DNA from 3 places in the Microbacterium sp. YJN-G genome. Region 1 is predicted to be linked to each of the others. Evidence: predicted binding sites of a transcription regulator. Region 1 holds the regulator's gene; each other region holds the start of a gene.

The links. Region 1 encodes HrcA, which represses chaperone genes, less so after heat shock. Its sites were predicted from a motif close to TTNGCACTCGNNNNNNNCGAGTGCNAA; they were not measured.
Region 2: the regulator HrcA is predicted to act here: its motif matches at 2,815-2,841, upstream of groES (co-chaperone GroES).
Region 3: the regulator HrcA is predicted to act here: its motif matches at 4,732-4,758, upstream of groL (chaperonin GroEL).

Annotation. Positions count from the first base shown of each region.
Region 1 is NZ_CP060402.1:1,881,187-1,887,817, reverse strand. Features, by position in the region: gene lepA (translation elongation factor 4) at 1-1,430, shown strand, start outside; gene H7694_RS09070 (DUF1990 family protein) at 1,517-2,167, shown strand; gene hemW (radical SAM family heme chaperone HemW) at 2,167-3,387, shown strand; gene hrcA (heat-inducible transcriptional repressor HrcA) at 3,445-4,482, shown strand; gene dnaJ (molecular chaperone DnaJ) at 4,528-5,634, shown strand; gene H7694_RS09050 (16S rRNA (uracil(1498)-N(3))-methyltransferase) at 5,661-6,389, shown strand; gene H7694_RS09045 (HIT domain-containing protein) at 6,455-6,631, shown strand, end outside.
Region 2 is NZ_CP060402.1:754,591-761,221, reverse strand. Features, by position in the region: gene H7694_RS03570 (ABC transporter substrate-binding protein) at 5-1,279, opposite strand; gene rarD (EamA family transporter RarD) at 1,393-2,310, opposite strand; gene groES (co-chaperone GroES) at 2,434-2,730, opposite strand; gene H7694_RS03555 (class I SAM-dependent methyltransferase) at 2,951-4,324, shown strand; gene H7694_RS03550 (hypothetical protein) at 4,340-5,563, opposite strand; gene H7694_RS03545 (hypothetical protein) at 5,567-6,007, opposite strand; gene tsaD (tRNA (adenosine(37)-N6)-threonylcarbamoyltransferase complex transferase subunit TsaD) at 6,004-6,631, opposite strand, start outside.
Region 3 is NZ_CP060402.1:2,427,352-2,433,982, reverse strand. Features, by position in the region: gene H7694_RS11675 (SOS response-associated peptidase family protein) at 1-587, opposite strand, end outside; gene H7694_RS11670 (DMT family transporter) at 645-1,583, shown strand; gene H7694_RS11665 (nitroreductase family protein) at 1,584-2,306, opposite strand; gene msrB (peptide-methionine (R)-S-oxide reductase MsrB) at 2,303-2,707, opposite strand; gene H7694_RS11655 (DUF2332 domain-containing protein) at 2,759-3,754, shown strand; gene H7694_RS11650 (DUF3263 domain-containing protein) at 3,764-4,021, shown strand; gene H7694_RS11645 (LytR C-terminal domain-containing protein) at 4,078-4,665, shown strand; gene groL (chaperonin GroEL) at 4,795-6,411, shown strand.

The DNA of each region.
Region 1 (6,631 bases):
CGATCATCCCGGTGCTCAACAAGATCGACCTGCCGGCGGCCGACCCCGACAAGTTCGCCAAGGAGCTCGCCGACCTGATCGGCGGCCGTCCAGAGGACGTGCTGCGTGTCTCGGGCAAGACCGGCCTGGGCGTCGAGGACCTGCTCGACCGCATCGTGCAGGAGATCCCCGCGCCCGTCGGCGACCCCGAGGCGCCCGCCCGCGCCATGATCTTCGACTCGGTTTACGACGCGTACCGCGGCGTGGTCACCTATGTGCGCATGGTCGACGGCAAGCTCGAGCCGCGCGAGCGCATCCAGATGATGTCGACCAAGGCGACGCACGACCTGCTCGAGATCGGCGTCTCCAGCCCCGAGCCGATCCCCACCAAGGGTCTCGGCGTCGGCGAGGTGGGCTACCTCATCACCGGTGTGAAGGATGTGCGCCAGTCGAAGGTCGGCGACACGGTCACCACCGCCCGTGGTTCGGCATCCGAGGCCCTTCCCGGCTACACCGATCCGAAGCCGATGGTCTTCTCGGGCATCTACCCGATCGACGGCAGCGACTACGCCGAGCTGCGCGAGGCACTCGACAAGCTCAAGCTCTCCGACGCCTCGCTGCAGTACGAGCCCGAGACCTCGGTGGCGCTCGGCTTCGGCTTCCGCTGCGGCTTCCTCGGTCTGCTGCACCTCGAGATCATCACCGAGCGCCTGTCGCGCGAGTTCGGTCTCGACCTCATCACCACGGCTCCCAGCGTGATCTACGAGGTCACCACCGACAACGGCGAGAAGGTCATCGTCACCAACCCCAGCGAGTATCCCGACGGCCGCGTCGCCTCGGTGTCCGAGCCCATGGTCAAGGCCGCCATCCTGCTGCCGAAGGACTACGTCGGCACCGTGATGGAGCTGTGCCAGTCGCGGCGCGGCTCGCTGCTGGGCATGGAGTACTTCTCCGAGGAGCGCGTCGAACTGCGCTACAACATGCCGCTCGGCGAGATCGTCTTCGACTTCTTCGACCAGCTCAAGTCCAAGACCCAGGGCTACGCCTCGCTGGACTACGAGCCCTCGGGTCAGCAGGAGGCCGACCTGGTGAAGGTCGACATCCTGCTGCAGGGCGACAAGGTCGACGCGTTCAGCTCGATCGTGCACCGCGAGAAGGCCTACGCCTACGGCACGATGATGGCCGAGCGGCTGCGCAAGCTCATCCCTCGCCAGCAGTTCGAGGTGCCCATCCAGGCCGCCATCGGCGCGCGCATCATCGCCCGCGAGACCATCCGCGCGATCCGCAAGGACGTGCTCGCCAAGTGCTACGGCGGTGACATCAGCCGCAAGCGCAAGCTGCTCGAGAAGCAGAAGGAGGGCAAGAAGCGGATGAAGATGGTCGGCCGCGTCGAGGTGCCCCAGGAGGCGTTCATCGCCGCCCTGTCGGGTGACGTCGAGACCAAGAAGTAGGCGGTCCGCAGGACCGGTCGGGCCCTTTCGCGAAACGGCGGAGGGCATCAGGGCGCCGTCCAGGCGCGTCACGTAGGGTTGTGCACATGCGTCGCGGGACATTCCGAGAAGGCACGGTCGACTATGCCGCGGTCGGGGCGACGCACGCCCCGGATCTCATGCAGTATCCGCCGGAGCACAGCATCCCGGCCGAGGAGACCTGGCGCATCGGCAGCGGCGAGGAGCGGTTCCGCTCCGCCGGCGAGGCACTGCTGTCGTGGACGGCGCAGCGCGCCGCCGGGCTCGAGCTCTCGGACGTGCGGCCCGAATCTGGCACCGCGTACACGGGTGTCAGCTTCGACGCCGAGGGCGCTCCCATCGCCCCGAACCGCAGCCAGGTCGAGCAGCGCTTCGACTCCGAGGGCACGCCGTACGTCGCGCCGGGGATGACCCTGAAGCTGCGCGGGCGCGTCAACGGGATGCGCGCGGATGCCGAGCTGCGCGTCATCTCGGTCACCGAGGAGCGCCGCCGGATCGGCTTCGTGCTGGGCACCGTCCGCGGATCGGTGGTCAGCGGCGAGGAGTCGTTCGACATCGACTGGCGTGACGACACCGACGAGGTCTGGTTCACCGTGCGTGCCTTCGACGCACCCGTCTCGCTGCTCTACCGCCTGCCCGGCATGGTGCGTCGCCGTCGCCGTGAGCTGTTCGCGCGCTACCTGCGGGCGATCTCGCCGCTGTACACCACGCCCATCTGATGGCAGGACCGCTTCCCGTGGGGGATCCGGCGCCGCCCGACGGCCGGCTGCCCCAGGATCTCGATGTCGATGCGTCGATGCCGCTGTCGGCGTATCTGCACGTGCCGTTCTGCCGGGTGCGGTGCGGGTACTGCGACTTCAACACCTATACGTCCAGTGAGCTGCGCGGCGCGCGGCAGGACGAGTACGCCGACACGCTGATCCGAGAGATCGCCCTGGCCCGTGAGGTGCTCGGCGAGGCGGATGCCGTGCGCCCGCTCGACACGGTCTTCTTCGGCGGCGGCACGCCGACGCTGCTGCCGCCTGGTGACCTGGCGCGGATGCTGCACGCGGCATCCGACGCCTTCGGCATCCGTGACGGCGCCGAGGTGACCGTCGAGGCGAACCCCGACACCGTGACGCCGGCGGTTGTCGACACGCTGAGGGAGGCGGGGGTGACCCGCCTCTCGATCGGGATGCAGTCGGCCGTGCCGCACGTGCTGGCGGCGCTGGATCGCACGCACCGCCCCGAGAACGTCGCCACGGCCGTCCGCGCGGCGCGGGAGGCCGGGCTCGACGTCAGCGTCGACCTCATCTACGGCGCGCCGGGCGAGTCGCCGGCGGACTGGGAGCGATCGCTGGACGAGGCGATCGGGCTGCAGCCCGACCACATCTCGGCCTACGCGCTCATCATCGAGGACGGCACGAAGCTGGCCAGGCAGATCCGCCGCGGCGAGGTTCCGACCCCGGACGACGACCTGCAGGCCGACATGTACGAGACCGCCGACCGGCGGCTGGCCGAGGCCGGGTTCGCCTGGTACGAGGTGAGCAACTGGGCGCGCGAGGACCGCAACCGCTCACGGCACAACCTGGCGTACTGGCGCGGTTCGGACTGGTGGGGGTTCGGTCCCGGTGCGCACAGTCATGTCGCGGGCCTGCGGTGGTGGAACGTGAAGCATCCCGCCGCGTACGCGCAGCGCCTGGCGTCGGGGGAGTCGCCGGCCGCGGGCCGCGAGCGCCCGGATGCTCAGGCGCGCACCCTCGAGCGGGTGCTGCTGCAGAGTCGTCTTGCCGAGGGACTGCCGATCGCCGACATCGAGCCGACCCGTCGTGATCGCGTCGCCGAGCTCATCTCGGACGGGCTCGTCGATGCGGCATCCGCGCTGCGCGACCGCCGGGTGCGCCTCACCCTGCGCGGCCGGCTGCTCGCCGACGCGGTCGTCCGCGCCCTCACCGACTGACCTGGGTCCCGGGGTAGAATTGGCACTCAGACCGGGGGAGTGCCAGAAGGGAGCGACATGGTCACGGAACGAGGACTCGAGGTTCTCCGTGCGATCGTGCAGGACTATGTCGCCACCCACGAGCCCGTCGGCAGCAAGTCGATCGTCGAGCGGCACGCCTTCGGGGTGTCGGCGGCGACCATCCGCAACGACATGGCGCAGCTCGAGGACGAAGAGCTGATCGCCGCGCCGCACACCTCATCCGGTCGCGTGCCCACGGACAAGGGCTACCGGGTGTTCGTGAACCATCTCGCCCAGCTGCGGCCGCTGTCGGGTCCGCAGCGCAGTGCGATCGAATCGTTCCTCGCCGATCCCTCCGATCTCGACGACCTCATGGCCCGCACCGTGCGCGTGCTCACGCAGCTCACCGGGCAGGTGGCCCTGGCACAGTACCCGTCGTTCGCGCGCGCCAGCATCACCCACATCGAACTGGTCGCGCTCTCCCCGAACCGCGTGCTGGTGGTGATGGTGACCGACGCGGGTGGTGTGTCGCAGCGCATCGCACCGCTGCCGCTGGACATCGACGAGGCCGACGTGGCGGTCATGCGCGCACGGATCTCGGCGCTGATCACCGGCCGCGCGGTGAGCGAGGCGACCGAGCGCATCCTCACCCTGGGCGGTGCGGATGCCGCAGCGATGCGCCTGCAGCCGGCGCTGGACACCCTCGCCGCCGTGATCTCCGAGGAACTCGCCGAGTTCCGCCAGGAGCGGCTGGTGATGGCGGGAGCGGCGACGCTCGCGCGTCGCGAGCACGACTTCCGCGGCAGCATCCATCCGCTGCTGGAGGCCATCGAGGAGCAGGTCACGCTGCTGCGGCTGATGAGTGAGATGGTCACCGACGAGCACGGCCTCGCGACGAGCATCGGCACCGAGAACGCCCCGTTCGGCCTCGGCGAGGCGTCGATCGTGGCCAGCAACTACGCCGCCCCCGGCGGCATGGCGCGCGTGGGCGTGATGGGTCCCACGCGCATGGACTATCCGAGCAACCTCGCCGCGGCCCGCGCCGTGGCCCGCTACCTGTCGCGGATGCTCGAGGAGGACGGCAGCGCCCACTGACGCGCTCCGTCGAAGACGCACGCACACACACGCAGAAAGGTGAACGTGGCGGATCATTATGAGGTCCTCGGGGTGTCCCGCGACGCCTCCCAGGACGAGATCAAGAAGGCCTACCGCAAGCTCGCGCGGCAGCTGCACCCCGATGTGAACCCGGGGGAGGATGCCGCCGAGCGGTTCAAGCTGGTGACGCACGCATACGACGTGCTCAGCGACGAGGACTCGCGGCGCCGCTACGACATGGGCGGCGACGAGAACGGCGGCTTCGGCGGCTTCGGGGGCTTCGGCGACATCTTCGAGACCTTCTTCGGTGCGGGCGGCGGAGGGCGGACGGCGCGCCCGCGGTCGCGGCGGGAGCGCGGCGAGGATGCCCTCGTGCGGGTCGGCCTCGAGCTCGGCGACGTCGTCTTCGGCGTGCACCGCGACATCGAGGTCGACACGGCCGTGCTCTGCGAGACCTGTCAGGGCAGCTGCTGCCAGCCGGGCACTTCGCCGGTGACGTGCGACGTCTGCGGCGGCACCGGCCACGTGCAGCGTCAGGTGCGCAGCCTTCTCGGCAACGTCATCACCACCCAGCCGTGCGGCTCGTGCGAGGGCTTCGGCACGACCATCGCCTACCCCTGCGGCGGATGCGCCGGCCAGGGTCGCGTGCGCACCCGGCGCACGGTGTCGCTCGACATCCCCGCGGGCGTCGAGACCGGCCTGCGCCTGCAGCTGCCCGGCTCCGGCGCCGTCGGCCGCGCGGGCGGCCCGAACGGCGACCTCTACGTCGAGGTCACGGTCGCGCCCCACCCGGTGTTCAGCCGTGAGGGCGACGATCTGCTCGCGACGCTGGAGGTGTCGATGACGGATGCCATCCTCGGCGCGACCACCACCATCGACGGGCTCGACGGCACGGTCGACCTCGAGCTGCGCGCCGGCGTGCAGTCCGGCGACGTGCTCACCATCGCCGGTCGCGGCGTGACGCCGCTGCGCGGCAGCCAGCGTGGGGATCTGCGCGTGGGCGTGCAGGTGGTCACCCCCACCCGCCTCGACTCGGCGCAGCGCAAGCTCATCGAGGAATTCGCCAAGAAGGCGAAGGCTCCGGCGCCGCAGCTCGCGCAGTTCCAGCAGGGGCTGTTCTCGAAGCTGCGCGACCGGTTCCGCAGCCACTGACCGCCCTCTCGACGATCGGATCCGACATGGCGCTGCACTTCATCGTCCCCGACTGCACGGATGCCGCGGTCGGCGACGTCATCGCCCTCACCGGCACCGAGGCCAAGCACGCCTCGACCGTCAGGCGGGTGCGGCTGGGAGAGACCATCACCCTCGGCGACGGCACCGGCACCTGGCTGGAGGGCGCCGTCGAGGATGTGTCGGCGTCGCGGGTGACCGTGCGCATCGGCGCCCGCAGCGTGCAGGAGCGTCCGTCCTCGCGGATCGTGCTCGTGCAGGCCCTCGCGAAGGGTGACCGCGACGAGCTCGCCATCCAGGCGGCCTGCGAACTGGGCGCCGACGAGATCGTCCCCTGGCAGGCGGCGCGCAGCGTCTCGCGCTGGGACGGCCCCAAGGCCGCCAAGGGGCGCGAGCGGTGGGCGAGCATCGTCCGCGAGGCCGCCAAGCAGGCGCACCGCGCGTGGGTGCCCTCCGTCGCGCCGGTGGAGTCCACCGCCCAGCTCGCGAAGCGGGCCGAGGATGCCAGGATGCTCGTGCTCGACCCGTGGACCGAGACCCGACTGACCGGCATCCGCTCCGACGGACGTGACATCGTGCTGGTCGTCGGACCCGAGGGCGGCATCGCCTCCGAGGAGCTGGAGAGGCTCGAGGAGGCCGGAGCCGAGCGCGTGCGCCTGGGCGACACCGTGCTGCGCACCTCGACCGCCGGTCCCGCGGCGATCGCCGTGCTGTCCGGAGCCATCGGGCGCTGGTGAGCCGTACCCGGACGATGGAAGACCGTGCCCGGCCGGGCGCGGCATCCGCTCAGTAGACTGAACGCATGACCGAACCCTCGATCTTCACCCGGATCCTGAACGGCGAGATCCCGGGCGACTTCGTCGCCCGGACCGAGCGGGTCTTCGCCATCCGCGACATCAACCCGCAGGCACCCGTGCACGTGCTGATCATCCCGGTCACCGAGCAGTACCGCGACGTCACCGAGCTCGCCGCCGGTGAC
Region 2 (6,631 bases), 1.1 Mb from region 1:
GCGATCACTGGGTGCGCTTGTAGTGGTTCTCGGCGTCGTACTGGTAGACACCGATCGCGGCGCCCTGCGGGTCGCCGAACTCGTTGAAGGTCACGTCGCCGGAGTAGCCGTTGTAGTCGGCCGTGCCGCCGTCGTTGATGATCTTCGCGCAGTCGGCGAAGCTCGTGCAGGCCTCGCCGTCGCCGGATCCGCCCGAGACCTCCTGCATCTTCTCGGCCATGTCGGCGCCGTCGGTCGAGCCCGACGCCAGCGAGGCGAGCGCCATCAGGACGACCGCGTCGTAGGCCTCAGCCGCGTACGTGAAGTCCTTCACCTCGGCGTTGCCCTGACCGGTCCAGTACTCCTGCAGACGGTCGGTGAAGTCGTCCGCGAGCGCGGGACCGGGGCGGGTGCCCTGGGCGCCCTCGAGCGAGACCGGGATCTCGGTGCCGTAGTCGGAGACGTTGCCGTCGACCATGTAGAACTTGTCGGCCGTGATGCCGGCGTTCACCAGCAGCGGCGCGATGGTCTTGAACTGGTCGAACGAGACGATCGCGACGGCGTCGGGGTTCTCGGCCTTGATGGTCTCGACCTGTGCGTCGAACTGCGCGTCACCGACGTTGAAGCCCGCGGTGGCGACGACGGTGCCGCCGGCGCCCTCGAAGGTCGCCTGGATCGCGTCACGCAGACCGGTGCCGTACGGGTCGTTCTGGAAGATGATGCCCAGCGTCTTGTGCCCGTCCTCGGAGATGAGGTTTCCGAGCACCTCGCCCTGCAGCAGGTCGCTCGGGGCGGTGCGGAAGTACAGGCCCTTCGTGACGCCGTCCTCGGCGAGCTTGGTGAAGTCAGGCGACGTGTTCGACGGCGAGATGGTGATGATCCCCTTGGCGACGTTGCCGTCGAGGATGATCTTCGACACACCGGATGCCGCGGCACCGACGATGCCCGAGACGCCCGAGTTCTGCAGCGTCGTGATCGAGGTCTCGTATGCCTTGGTGTCGCTGTCGCCCTCGTCCTGAGAGTTCATCTCGACGGTGATGCCCGCCTCGGCCTCGTTGATCTCCTGCACCGCGAGTCCGACGCCGGATTGCATGGGGGGGCCGAGGAAGGCCAGCGAACCGGTCTGCGGCAGCAGCGATCCGAGCTTGAGGGTGAGGTCGGCGGCAGGCTTGTCGTTGCCGCCGTCGCTCGGCTCCTCAGCAGGTGTGCTGCTGCAGCCTGCGACGACGAGTGCGGAGGCGCTGACCAGCGCCAGACCGGCGAAGATTCTCGCGGGTCGCGAGCCCTTCAATGCGTTCATGTTGCTCCCTTGCGTAACTGAACGTGGATAACCACCTTCGGGTGCCTCTTACCCTATTGGCTCGGATGCTTCCGGGGGCATCCTGCGTGTCTCGGTCGCCTAACGATCCGGTGTCACACCAGCTCGGACGGCATCCCACGCCGACCGCGCCTGCGGCTGGTCAGCAGATCCACGACGAAGACGATGATCGCGCACCAGACGAGGGCGAATCCGATCCACCGCTCGGCGGGCATCGGCTCGCGCAGCAGCGCCCAGCCGACGAGGAACTGCATCACCGGGGTGATGAACTGGAACATGCCGACCAGGCTCAGGTCGATGCGCCGCGTCCCGGCGGCGAACAGCAGCAGCGGCACCGCTGTGGCGATGCCGGCGCCGGCGACCAGCAGGGTGTGCGGTACCGACACTGCGCCGAAGGTGATGCCGGCGGCGTCGGTCTGCGCGACGACGATCAGCGTGACCACGGCGATCGGGATGAGCCAGAAGGATTCCAGCGTGAGTCCGCTAACGGCATCCACCGCCGCGCCGATGCGCTTCTTCACCAGGCCGTAGATGCCGAACGAGGCGGTGAGCGACAGGGCGATCCACGGGAACTGCCCGTACGCGACGATGATGACGATCACGGCGATCGCGGCGATGCCGATCGCGACCAACTGCAGCCGGCTGATGCGCTCGCGCAGCACGAGCACGCCGAGCACGACCGTGAAGATCGGGTTGATGAAGTATCCGAGGCTCGTCTCGATGACGTGGCCGGTCAGCGTGCCGATGAGGAACACCTGCCAGTTGACGTAGATGAGCACGCCGGCCACGGCAGTCCAGCCCAGCAGCCGCGGCTGCCGGACGATCACGCCGAGAGCGCCCCAGCCGCGCATCACCGTGAGCAGGATGAGACAGAAGACGAACGACAGCAGCACCCGCCAGGCCACGACCTCCCAGGGGCCGGTGGGCACGAGGGCGAGGAAGTACAGCGGCAGCACGCCCCACAGCAGGTAGGCGCCGACGGTGGCGGCGACGCCTGCGGTCTTCGTGGTCACCGAGTCAGCCTAGTGGCCGCGGCGCGGTGCGCGGACCGAGCGCGGCGGGTCGACGGGACGACGAAGGGCCCGGATGCCGAGGCATCCGGGCCCTTTCGTGAACCCGATCCGGGTTCAGAGGTGTCAGCGGACGACGACCGCGAGGACGTCGCGGGCCGAGAGCACGAGGTACTCGTCGGCGCCGAACTTGACCTCGGTGCCGCCGTACTTGCTGTAGAGCACGCGGTCGCCCACGGCGACGTCGAGCGGAACGCGGTTGCCGTTGTCGTCGATGCGGCCGGGGCCCACAGCCACGACCTGGCCCTCCTGGGGCTTCTCCTTGGCGGTGTCGGGGATGACCAGACCACTTGCGGTGGTCTGCTCTGCCTCGACCTGCTGGATGACGATGCGGTCCTCGAGCGGCTTGATGGAAACCGACACGGTGTACCTCTTCTTTCGTGACTGAGATCAGAAGACTGTTAGCACTCTCACACCGAGGGTGCTAATGCCAGTCTAAGCGGAGCGCTGGCACTCATGCAATGCGAGTGCCAGCCATCGTCGCCGTTCCCCATGCTTCGCGGGTCCCGAGTGGCGGCCTCCTGCGCGGGGAGGCGGCCAGATGGGCCCCGCGAAGGTGAAGTGCGGCCCATAGGCTGGGGTGGTGGAGATGTCCGAGTTGACCGCCCTGCTCACGCGCGAGGGCCTGACCCTGCTCGACGAGACCGGCTCCGTCGAGACCTCGGCCGACGTCGCCCGCGCGGTGTCACGGCTGCGGGCGGCCGGGCACTCCCCCGACCTCGTCTCGGCCGTCGTCGGCCAGGCGCATCTGCGGGTGAAGGCGCGTGCCAAGTTCGGCGAATTCGCCGATCGGATGCTGTTCACCCGGGCGGGCCTCGAACAGGCCACCCGGCTGAACATCGCGACGCTGCACGCCGTGCGGATGCGGCGGTCCGGGATCACCGCGGTCTCGGACCTGGGCTGCGGGATCGGCGGCGACAGCCTGGCGTTCGCCGCCGCGGGTCTCGAGGTCACCGCGGTGGATGCCGATGCCGTCACCGCTGGCATCGCGGCGTACAACCTCGCACCCTTCGGCGACGACGTCGCCGTGCGTCAGGGTTTCGCCGAGGACAACCTCCCGGCCAGCTGGGTTGCTGAGTCGGGCCCACGCGCCTCGGAGGCTCCGGCGGACGCGAAGCGGCCGGTGGAGTGGGGCGTGGGGAGCGAAGCACGCAACACTGGCTGGGTTGCTGAGGCTCTCGAAGCACCCGGCGAAGCAGAGAACGAGGACCCTTCGAGAGCCTCAGGGACCCAGCCGCGCTCGGGGACCCAGGCGCAGGCAGTGTGGCTGGATCCGGCGCGGCGCACGGCGGGGCACAGCGAGACCCGCCGGCTGACGGCATCCGACTGGTCTCCGTCGCTGGACTGGTGTTTCGAGGTCGCGCGGCGGCATCCGGCGGGTATCAAGCTCGGCCCGGGACTGGACCGCGACCTCATCCCCGACGACGTCGAGGCGCAGTGGGTGAGCGCCGACGGCAGCGTCGTCGAGCTCGTGCTGTGGAGCGGCGCGCTCGCCCGCGAGGGCGTGCGCCGGGCCGCCCTCGTCGTGCACGGCGGCCAGACGCACGAGCTGACCGCTCCGGCGGATGCCGAAGACGTGCCGGTCCGCCCTCTCGGCGCCTTCCTTCACGAGCCCGACGGCGCGGTGATCCGCGCGCGGCTGATCGGCGATGCGGGACGGATGCTGGATGCAGGCATGCTCGACGAGCAGATCGCCTACCTCACCGGGGATGCCGCGGTGACGAGCCCGTTCGTGCAGTCGTTCCGGGTGCGCGAGACGATGCCCGCGCACGCGAAGACGATCAGCACCGCCCTGCGGGCTCACGACATCGGACGCCTGGAGATCAAGAAGCGCGGCATGGACATCGACCCGGCGGCTTTCCGGAAGAAGCTGTCATTGAAAGGCTCTCAGGAGGCCACGCTCATCCTCACCCGCACCGCGGCCGGCCGCATCGCGATCCTCGCCGACCGGGCCTGAGCCGGCCGGCCCGGTTCACTCCACTTCGCCGGTCTTATCGTCGATCGACTCGCACGTTCCGGTCTCGGTGTCGCAGCGCACCGCGTCGATCCCGGGGGTGCGGACGATCGTCAGCGTCATGCCGCGGTTGGCGGTGTTGCGGACGCTGTAGGTGACGCCGGGCAGAGCCAGGTCGATGGTCTGGTCGATGTCGAGGATCGCCTCGCTGCACTCCTGGGCGATGGTGCCGTCGTTCTGCACCACGAGCACGCAGCCGCGCTCGGCCTGATGCACCCAGATGGGCTGTTCGCCGTCGTAGCCGACGAGCTGCAGCCATTCGCCGTCGAATCCGCCTGCCTCGAGTTGGTCGACGACGGCCAGCTCGCTCTCGGTGTACTGCGACCGCCAGTCCCAGGTCTCGTCCGAGCTCTGGCGCTGAATGATGGCGACGCGCTCGCCGTCGATGTTCTCGACGAGCACGGCCCAGACCATGAACTGCTCGCCGTCCTCCTCGAAGCTCAGACTGGTCTGGACGCCGAGTCCCGCGCCGTCGTCGCGCCACTCGTCGCACGCGTGCGACTGCTGCGCGGGGGTCTTCGTCAGGACGAGGCAGGTCAACGCGCCCTCGTCGCGCGTCGCCTCCCAGACGTCGGCCCCGTGCTTCGATCCGAGCAGTCGCACCGAACCGGGATCGAGGGTTCCCGACGCCTCGAGACCCGTCAGCGTCTCCTGCTGCTCGGCGGTCATCCCGGGCAGGATGGCGTCTCGTTCGAACGCCAGCCAGCCGGCGCCGAGGCCGACGAACACGGCGAGGACGGCGACGAGAGGCAGCACCCAGCGGGCGTGGAGCCGGCGGGGGCGGTCGGCTTGGGGCCCTGAGGCTCTCGAAGGGCCCGTCTCACCTTGGGTCCCTGAGCCTGTCGAAGGGCCCCAGGGCGCACGCTTGGGGGCGCTGGGTGCTTCGAGAGCCTCAGCAACCCAGCTGTTGGCAGATTCAGCTGCGCTGGGTGCTTCGACAGGCTCAGCATCCCAGCTGTTGTCGGATCCAGCTGCGCTGGGTGCTTCGAGAGCCTCAGCATCCCAGCGGTTGTCGCCACCTGTAGAGCCGGGTGCTTCGAGAGCCTCAGCATCCCAGCGCGGGGTGTTGCGGCGCTCCAGGGACTGGAGCTCAGCGGTCTCGTCGGCGCTCAGCCGACCGCCGGGCGCGAAGGCCCGGAGTTGAAGCTCACGTCGTCGTGCAGCCTCGTCGGCATTCAGCATCCGTCACCCCAGTCTCTCGAACTGCATCGCCGCCCAGATCAGCCACCCCGTGCTGAACAGCGTCGCGCACAGCCCCAGCACGAGCGCCCACATGGCGACCGCGCGATTCTCGATCGGTCGTCGCAGCGACATGATCGCGGCGATCACCGCGACGACCGCCACCGGCACGCCCCACCCGACGAACATCGACGTCGCAAGCGCGACGATGGCCGCGAACAGCGCCCACGGCGCCAGCCGCGAGTCGTCCGCGGGCGGCTCCTCCGACTGCGACGGCGACCAGCGACGCTCGACGGGCTCGTCGTCGTCCTGCTGACGGTGGGTCTGGTCCACCGGCACCGGCCCGGTGGGCAGCCTGCCGTACCCATATGACGCGCCAGGCAGACCCGCCGACTCCCCCGGTCTCTCGACTTCGGGGGTGGGCTCGTCGCTGCGCGGATCGGTCATGCCGGGCTCACCTGGATCTCGGTGACGGGAAGAGTCGAGTCGGCGCCGAAGGCGAGCGTCGATGCGCCGCGTCCGCCGACGATCAGCTCGGCCGCGAGTCCGGCGATCATGGCACCGTTGTCGGTACACAGCGACAGCGGCGGGATGCGCACGGTGACTCCCGCCGCGGCCGCCCGCTCGATCGCCACCTCTCGCAGACGCCGGTTCGCGATCACGCCGCCGCCCAGCAGCAGGCGCGGCACGCCCCGATCCGCACAGGCTGCGAGCGCCTTCGTGACGAGCACGTCGACGACGGCCTCACGGAAGCTCGCGGCCACATCGGCGACCGGAATCTGCTCGCCGTTCTCCTCGGCACGCTCCACCCAGCGGGCGACGGCCGTCTTCAGCCCCGAGAACGAGAAATCGTAGCGGTGCTTCTCCAGGTCGGATGCTTTGGACAGGCCGCGCGGAAAGCGGATCGCCTTCGGGTCGCCGTCGACCGCCGCCCGGTCGATCTGCGGACCGCCGGGGTACGGCAGCCCGAGCAGGCGCGCGACCTTGTCGAAGGCCTCGCCCGCCGCATCGTCGATCGTCTCGCCGAGCAGCTCGACGTCGGTGGTGAGATCACGCACGTGCAGCAGAGAG
Region 3 (6,631 bases), 550 kb from region 1:
GCCGCGGCGATCAGCGCTTCGTCCATGAGCTCGCGCGAGGGTTCGCCGGTGAGCCAGTCCGCGGCGAAGGTGGGCGGCACCAGCACGGGCACGCGGTCGTGCAGGTGGGCGAGATGCTCGGGAGCCGGCCGCATCACGATCGAGTAGCAGGTGGTCCATTCGCCGTCGGGTGTGCGGCCACGCTGCGTCACCGCCGCCATCCCGAACAGCACACCGGAGCCGAGTCCGAATCGGTGCCAGACGCGTTCGGGCTTCTGCATCTCGAACCAGCCCGTGGTCGGGACGATCGCCCGGGTGCGCAGGCCGCCGGGACGATCCTGCAGCCGCTCGGAGCGGGTATTGATGGAAGGGAAGCGCGCCGGCTGCCCGTCGATCAGGAATCCCCACCAGGCCTGCAGCAGCTCGGGCGGCCCATCGGCCGCGGTGACGAGCGGATTGAGATTCCTCAGGTTGCGGCCGGTCGGTCGCAGCGTCTCGCCGGCATTGGTCTCGGCCCACGACCGCAGGCCCTCGAGCACCGCCTCGTCGGCCTCCGCCAGCAGTTCCGCTTCCGTGAAGCGGGGATCGAGTCCGTAGCTCGCGCACATGCTCGCAGGTTAGTCGTGGCCACCGACATCGCGGCAGGCACAAGGTAGCGTTGCCCGGTGACCGAATCCCGCCCGCTCCCGACCTGGCTCGCCCTCGGCGGCGCCATCTCGATCGGCGTGATGACCGCGGTGCAGGCGCGCATCAACGGCGTTCTCGGCGTCCGTGTGGACGACGGCATCATCGCGGGGCTCCTCTCGTTCCTCGCCGGGCTGGTCTTCCTCGTCGTACTCGCGCCCGCACTCCCGGCCACGCGGGCCGCGATGAGCCGGCTGGTCAGCGGCATCCGGAACCGCACCATCCCTTTCTGGATGCTGCTCGGCGGCACCTGCGGCGCCCTCACGGTGACCACCCAGGGGGTCGTCGCGGGTGTGCTGGGCGTCTCGCTGTTCACGGTCGGCGTCGTGGCAGGGCAGACCGTGCACGGTCTCGTGCTCGACCGCATCGGCTTCGGTCCCTCCGGCGTCGTCGCGGTGACGATGGGCCGGGTGGCCGGGGGAGCGCTCGCGCTCGCCGCGGTGGGCATCTCGCTGAGCGGCGACGTGCTGCGCGACGCACCGCTGTGGCTGCTCCTGCTGCCCTTCTTCGCCGGTGCGGGCATCGCCTGGCAGGCCGGCGCCAACGGCCGGCTGGCCCGCAAGGTCTCATCGCCGATGACGGCGACGCTGGTGAGCTTCCTCGCCGGCACCGTCGTGCTAGTCGTCGCCGCGGCCATCAGCGTGGCAATGCGCGGGATGCCGCAGGCGCTGCCCTCCGAGCCGTGGCTGTACGCCGGCGGCCTGCTCGGCTTCGCCTACATCATGCTCGGCGCGTTCCTGGTCGCGCACACCGGGGTGCTGCTGATGGGACTGGGCAGCGTGCTCGGCCAGCTCAGCGCTTCGATCGTCATCGATCTGCTCTGGCCCACGGCCGGGCGTCCGGCACTGTGGCAGCTGACCGCGATGTTCGCCGTCGCCGTGGCATCCGTCTTCGTCGCCCTGCCACGGCGGCGGCGCTGATCAGCCCCGTTCGCGCTGCTCCCGCTTCGCGTCCTTCCGCGCCTTGTTCGCAGCCTTCCGCGCCTTCTTCGCGTCCCTCTCCGCTTTCTTCGCGGCTTTCCTCGCCTTCTTGTCGGCCTTCTTGCTCCGGACGGCGCCCTCGCCCGCGGCCTTCTCATCGCCGGGCTCGCCGGGCAGCTCGCCGGCACTCGACGGCATCCGGGTGAGCAGTCCGGCGGCGTCCACCGGCTTGCGGCGCCCCGCGTCCTTGCCCGCGGGCTTGCCGCCCACGTACAGCCAGCCCAGCAGCGCCTCGTCCTGCGTCAGCCCGTGCGCCCGGGCGACGGCATCCGACCGCGTGTATCCGCCGGTGCGCCAGATCACGCCCCATCCCGCCTCGTCGAGCAGCAGGCTCAGCATGTGGGCGACGCCCGAGGCGACGGCCTCCTGCTCCCAGCGCGGCACCTTCTCGCTGCGCCGGTAAGAGGCGACCACCGCGATGAGCAGTGAGGCCCGCAGCGGCTTGGACGACGGCTTGTCGTCGCCGGTTGCCTCCGCGATCGCCGCCCCGAGAGCCAGACGATCGTCGCCGCGCAGCTCGATCAGCCGCCACGGACGCAGCGACGAGTGGTCTGCCACCCGGCCGGCGGCCTCCACCAGCGGCAGCAGCTGCTCGTGCGTCGGGGCTTCGTCGGTGACCTTCGACCAGGAGGTGCGCCGCAGCACGGCCTCGAGTGCGCTCACGACTCCTCTGGGGCGAAGGTCAGCGCGAGCGAGTTCATGCAGTAGCGGTCGCCGGTGGGCGTGCCGAACCCGTCGGGGAAGACGTGACCCAGGTGCGAGCCGCACGCGGCGCAGCGCACCTCGGTGCGGACCATGCCCAGGCTGCGGTCCTCGATGAGCTCGACCGCCTCGGGGCGCACCGACTCGTAGAAGCTCGGCCAGCCGCATCCCGAGTCGAACTTCGTGCCGCTGCGGAACAGCTCTTCGCCGCAGGCGCCGCAGCGGTACAGTCCGTCGCGCTTCTCATCCAGCAGCTCACCGGTCCAGGCACGCTCGGTCGCCGCCGTGCGCAGCACCGCGTACTGCTCATCGCCGAGCTCTGCGCGCCACTGGTCATCCGTCTTGTTCACCTTGTACGACATGCCTCCATTCTCTCGCGCCGGAGGGGCGTTCGGGCCGGTGAGAATGGAGGCATGACGGATGCCGTGCGCGAGCGCTACGAACGGTTCGCCCGCGAAGAGGCCCCCGGCCGCAGCGCGGTGTACGAGGCCTGGGCGACAGGCGTCGCCGACGACGACGAAGTGCGGGCGGTGCTGCAGCGGATCACGCCGCAGCATCGGCATCCGCCCCTCGTCTTCGCCGTCACCCGGCTGCTCGGCGCTCCCGTCGCCTCCGCATACGGAGCGTGGCGCGATTTCGTGGTCGCGCACGCCGACGAGGTCGTCGCCGAGTGCGAGCGCCGCACCGTGCAGACCAACGAGCCGCTGCGCCTGTCGGCGCTGCTTCCTGCGCTCAGCGGGATCGAGGGGCCGGTCGCGCTGCTCGAGCTGGGCGCGGCGGCCGGACTCTGCCTTTATCCCGACCGGTTCTCGTACCGCCTCGTCGACGAGGACGGCCGCGAGAGGACCCGCCTGGACCCGGCGGACGGCGCCTCGCCGGTCGTCCTCACCAGCGTGGTGCGCGGCCCGCTGCCCGCCCTGCGCACACCCGAGGTCGTCTGGCGCGCCGGCATCGACCTGGCGCCGGTGGATGTGCGCCGCCCCGCGGATCGCGCGTGGATGGACGCGCTGATCTGGCCGGGGGAGGCCGAACGGGCGGTCCGCATCGCCGCCGCGGCCGGCATCGTCGCCGCGGAGCCGCCGCTGCTGATCGCGGGCGATGCCGAGGAGCGCCTGGGCGAGGCCGTCGCCGTGGCGCCCGCGGGGGCGACGCTCGTGATCACCACCCCTGGCATGCTCGTCTACCTGCCGCGGCCCGCGCGTGAGTCGCTCATCGGCGGCATCCGCGACACCGGCGCACGCTGGATCACGATCGACCCGCCGGCGCTGCACGACGGCTGGACACCGCCGGTCGACCCGGCTGACTTCGCCGGCTTCGCGGTCGCGCTCGACGGCGAGGTGATGGCGGATGCCGATCCGCTGGGCCGCTGGTGGGAGTGGCGTGCGGGCGGCGGGCCCGGCGCCGCGTAGCCTGATGCCATGCTCGGTGACCTCTCCGATCGCGACCGCGCGATCCTGACGCTGGAAGCGGCCTGGCCGCGGCACAGCGGCATGAAGGAGGAGACGATCCGCGCGCAGCTGGGCATGAGCCCGGCTCGGTACTACCAGCTGCTCGGGCGTCTGATCGACACCGAGGAGGCGCTGGAGTTCGACCCGCTGCTCGTGCGCCGGCTGCGCAGGCTGCGCGATGCGCGCGGCCGGCAGCGGCAGACGCGCATGCGCGGATTCGTCGGCTGACGGCATCCGGCATCGCTCCGGGCAGATTCCCGGACCGCGCCCGTTACCATCGGATGGTGTCAAAGGCCCCGCACGACCGATTCGACGACGTCCCCCGCACCACCGGCCGTGTCGGCGCGCACCGCGCCGAGCAGCCGGGGATCAACGGACCGATCACCCTGCTGTGGTCGGCGGCCGTGGCGGTGGTGCTCATCGTCATCGGCATCTTCGTCTCGCTCGTGCTCATGGGCCGCATCGACCTGTTCCCTTCGGCCGACCCGGCCGGTCAGCCGGCGCCCGGGGTCGTCGCCGAGGTCGACACGTCCTACCGGGTGCTGATCCTGAACGCCACGACCGAGGCGGGTCAGGTGGCGTCCGTCCGCGAGACGCTGATCGCGCAGGGCTGGCAGCCGGATGCCGTGTTCGGCAGTGAGGGCTCGACGACCGAGTTCGACGAGACCACAGTGTTCTACGTGGACGAGGCCGACGAGTCAGCCGCGCTCGGCGTCGCCGAGATCCTCGGCGGCGTGAAGGCCGAGCAGAGCGACCACTATGCGGCGCTGAACGATACCGAGCTGCCGCAGCTGACCGTCGTGATCGGCATGGACCGCGTGAACGGCGCGAGCACGTCGCCTGGGGCCGGCGAGGAGACCCCCGCGGGCTGATCCGCGCTGGGCGAACACCGCATTCGCGCGGCTTGCACTCTCATGGGTCGAGTGCCAGACTGTGTGTTAGCACTCGATCACTCTGAGTGCTAAACCCCATCGCCTACGTCCGGGAGGGACGAAAGACTCATGGCAAAGATCATCGCTTTCGATGAGGAGGCCCGTCGCGGCCTCGAGCGCGGCCTGAACATCCTGGCCGACGCCGTCAAGGTGACCCTCGGCCCGCGTGGTCGCAACGTCGTGCTCGAGAAGAAGTGGGGCGCCCCCACCATCACGAACGACGGCGTGTCGATCGCCAAGGAGATCGAGCTCGACGACCCGTACGAGAAGATCGGTGCGGAGCTCGTCAAGGAGGTCGCCAAGAAGACCGACGACGTCGCCGGTGACGGAACCACCACGGCGACCGTCCTCGCCCAGGCACTGGTCCGCGAGGGTCTGCGCAACGTCGCAGCCGGCGCCGACCCCATCTCGCTCAAGCGCGGCATCGAGAAGGCCGTCGCGGCCATCACCGAGGACCTGCTCGCCAGCGCGAAGGAGATCGACTCCAAGGAGCAGATCGCCGCCACCGCGTCCATCTCCGCGGCCGACACCGAGATCGGTGCGCTCATCGCCGAGGCCATCGACAAGGTGGGCAAGGAGGGTGTCGTCACCGTCGAGGAGTCGCAGACCTTCGGTACCGAGCTCGAGCTCACCGAGGGCATGCGCTTCGACAAGGGCTACCTGAACCCGTACTTCGTCACGGACCCAGAGCGCCAGGAGGCTGTCTTCGAGGACCCGTACATCCTCATCGCCAACCAGAAGATCGGCAACATCAAGGACCTGCTGCCGGTCGTCGACAAGGTGATCCAGGACGGCAAGGAGCTCGTCATCATCGCCGAGGACGTCGAGGGCGAGGCTCTCGCGACGCTCGTGCTGAACAAGATCCGCGGCATCTTCAAGTCCGTCGCCGTCAAGGCTCCGGGCTTCGGTGACCGTCGCAAGGCGCAGCTGCAGGACATCGCGATCCTCACCGGCGGCCAGGTCATCACCGAGGAGGTCGGCCTCAAGCTCGAGAACACCACCCTCGACCTGCTCGGCCGTGCTCGCAAGGTCATCGTCACCAAGGACGAGACCACGATCGTCGAGGGCGCGGGCGAGCAGTCCGCCATCGAGGGTCGCGTGACCCAGATCCGTCGCGAGATCGAGAACACCGACAGCGACTACGACCGCGAGAAGCTGCAGGAGCGCCTCGCCAAGCTCGCCGGCGGCGTCGCCGTCATCAAGGCGGGTGCGGCCACCGAGGTCGAGCTCAAGGAGCGCAAGCACCGCATCGAGGACGCCGTCCGCAACGCGAAGGCGGCCGTCGAGGAGGGCATCGTCCCCGGTGGTGGCGTCGCGCTGCTGCAGTCGGCCAAGGTTCTCGACACGCTCGAGCTCGAGGGTGACGAGGCCACCGGTGCGAACATCGTCCGCGTCGCCATCGAGGCTCCGCTGAAGCAGATCGCCATCAACGCCGGTCTCGAGGCCGGTGTGGTCGCGCACAAGGTCGCCGAGCTCCCCTCGGGCCAGGGCCTGAACGCCGCCACCGGTGAGTACGGCGACATGTTCGCCCAGGGCATCATCGACCCGGCCAAGGTCACCCGCTCGGCGCTGCAGAACGCGGCATCGATCGCCGGCCTGTTCCTTACCACCGAGGCCGTCGTCGCCGACAAGCCCGAGAAGGCTCCGGCCATGCCGGCTGACCCGTCGGGCGGCATGGACTTCTGATCTGAAGAGATCCGGAGTCTGAGACGTCTCAGACAGAACGCCCCCTGCTTCGGCAGGGGGCGTTCTGCGTCTCCGCACTGCGTCTCCGCACTGCGTCTCCGCACTGCGTCTCCGCACTGCGTCCGTGCACTGCGTCCGTGCTGTGCGCCGAAACCCCTCCTGAATGCCATAACCCCTCCTGAATCGCGTTGATACGAGGGGGTATGGGCAACCAGGAGGG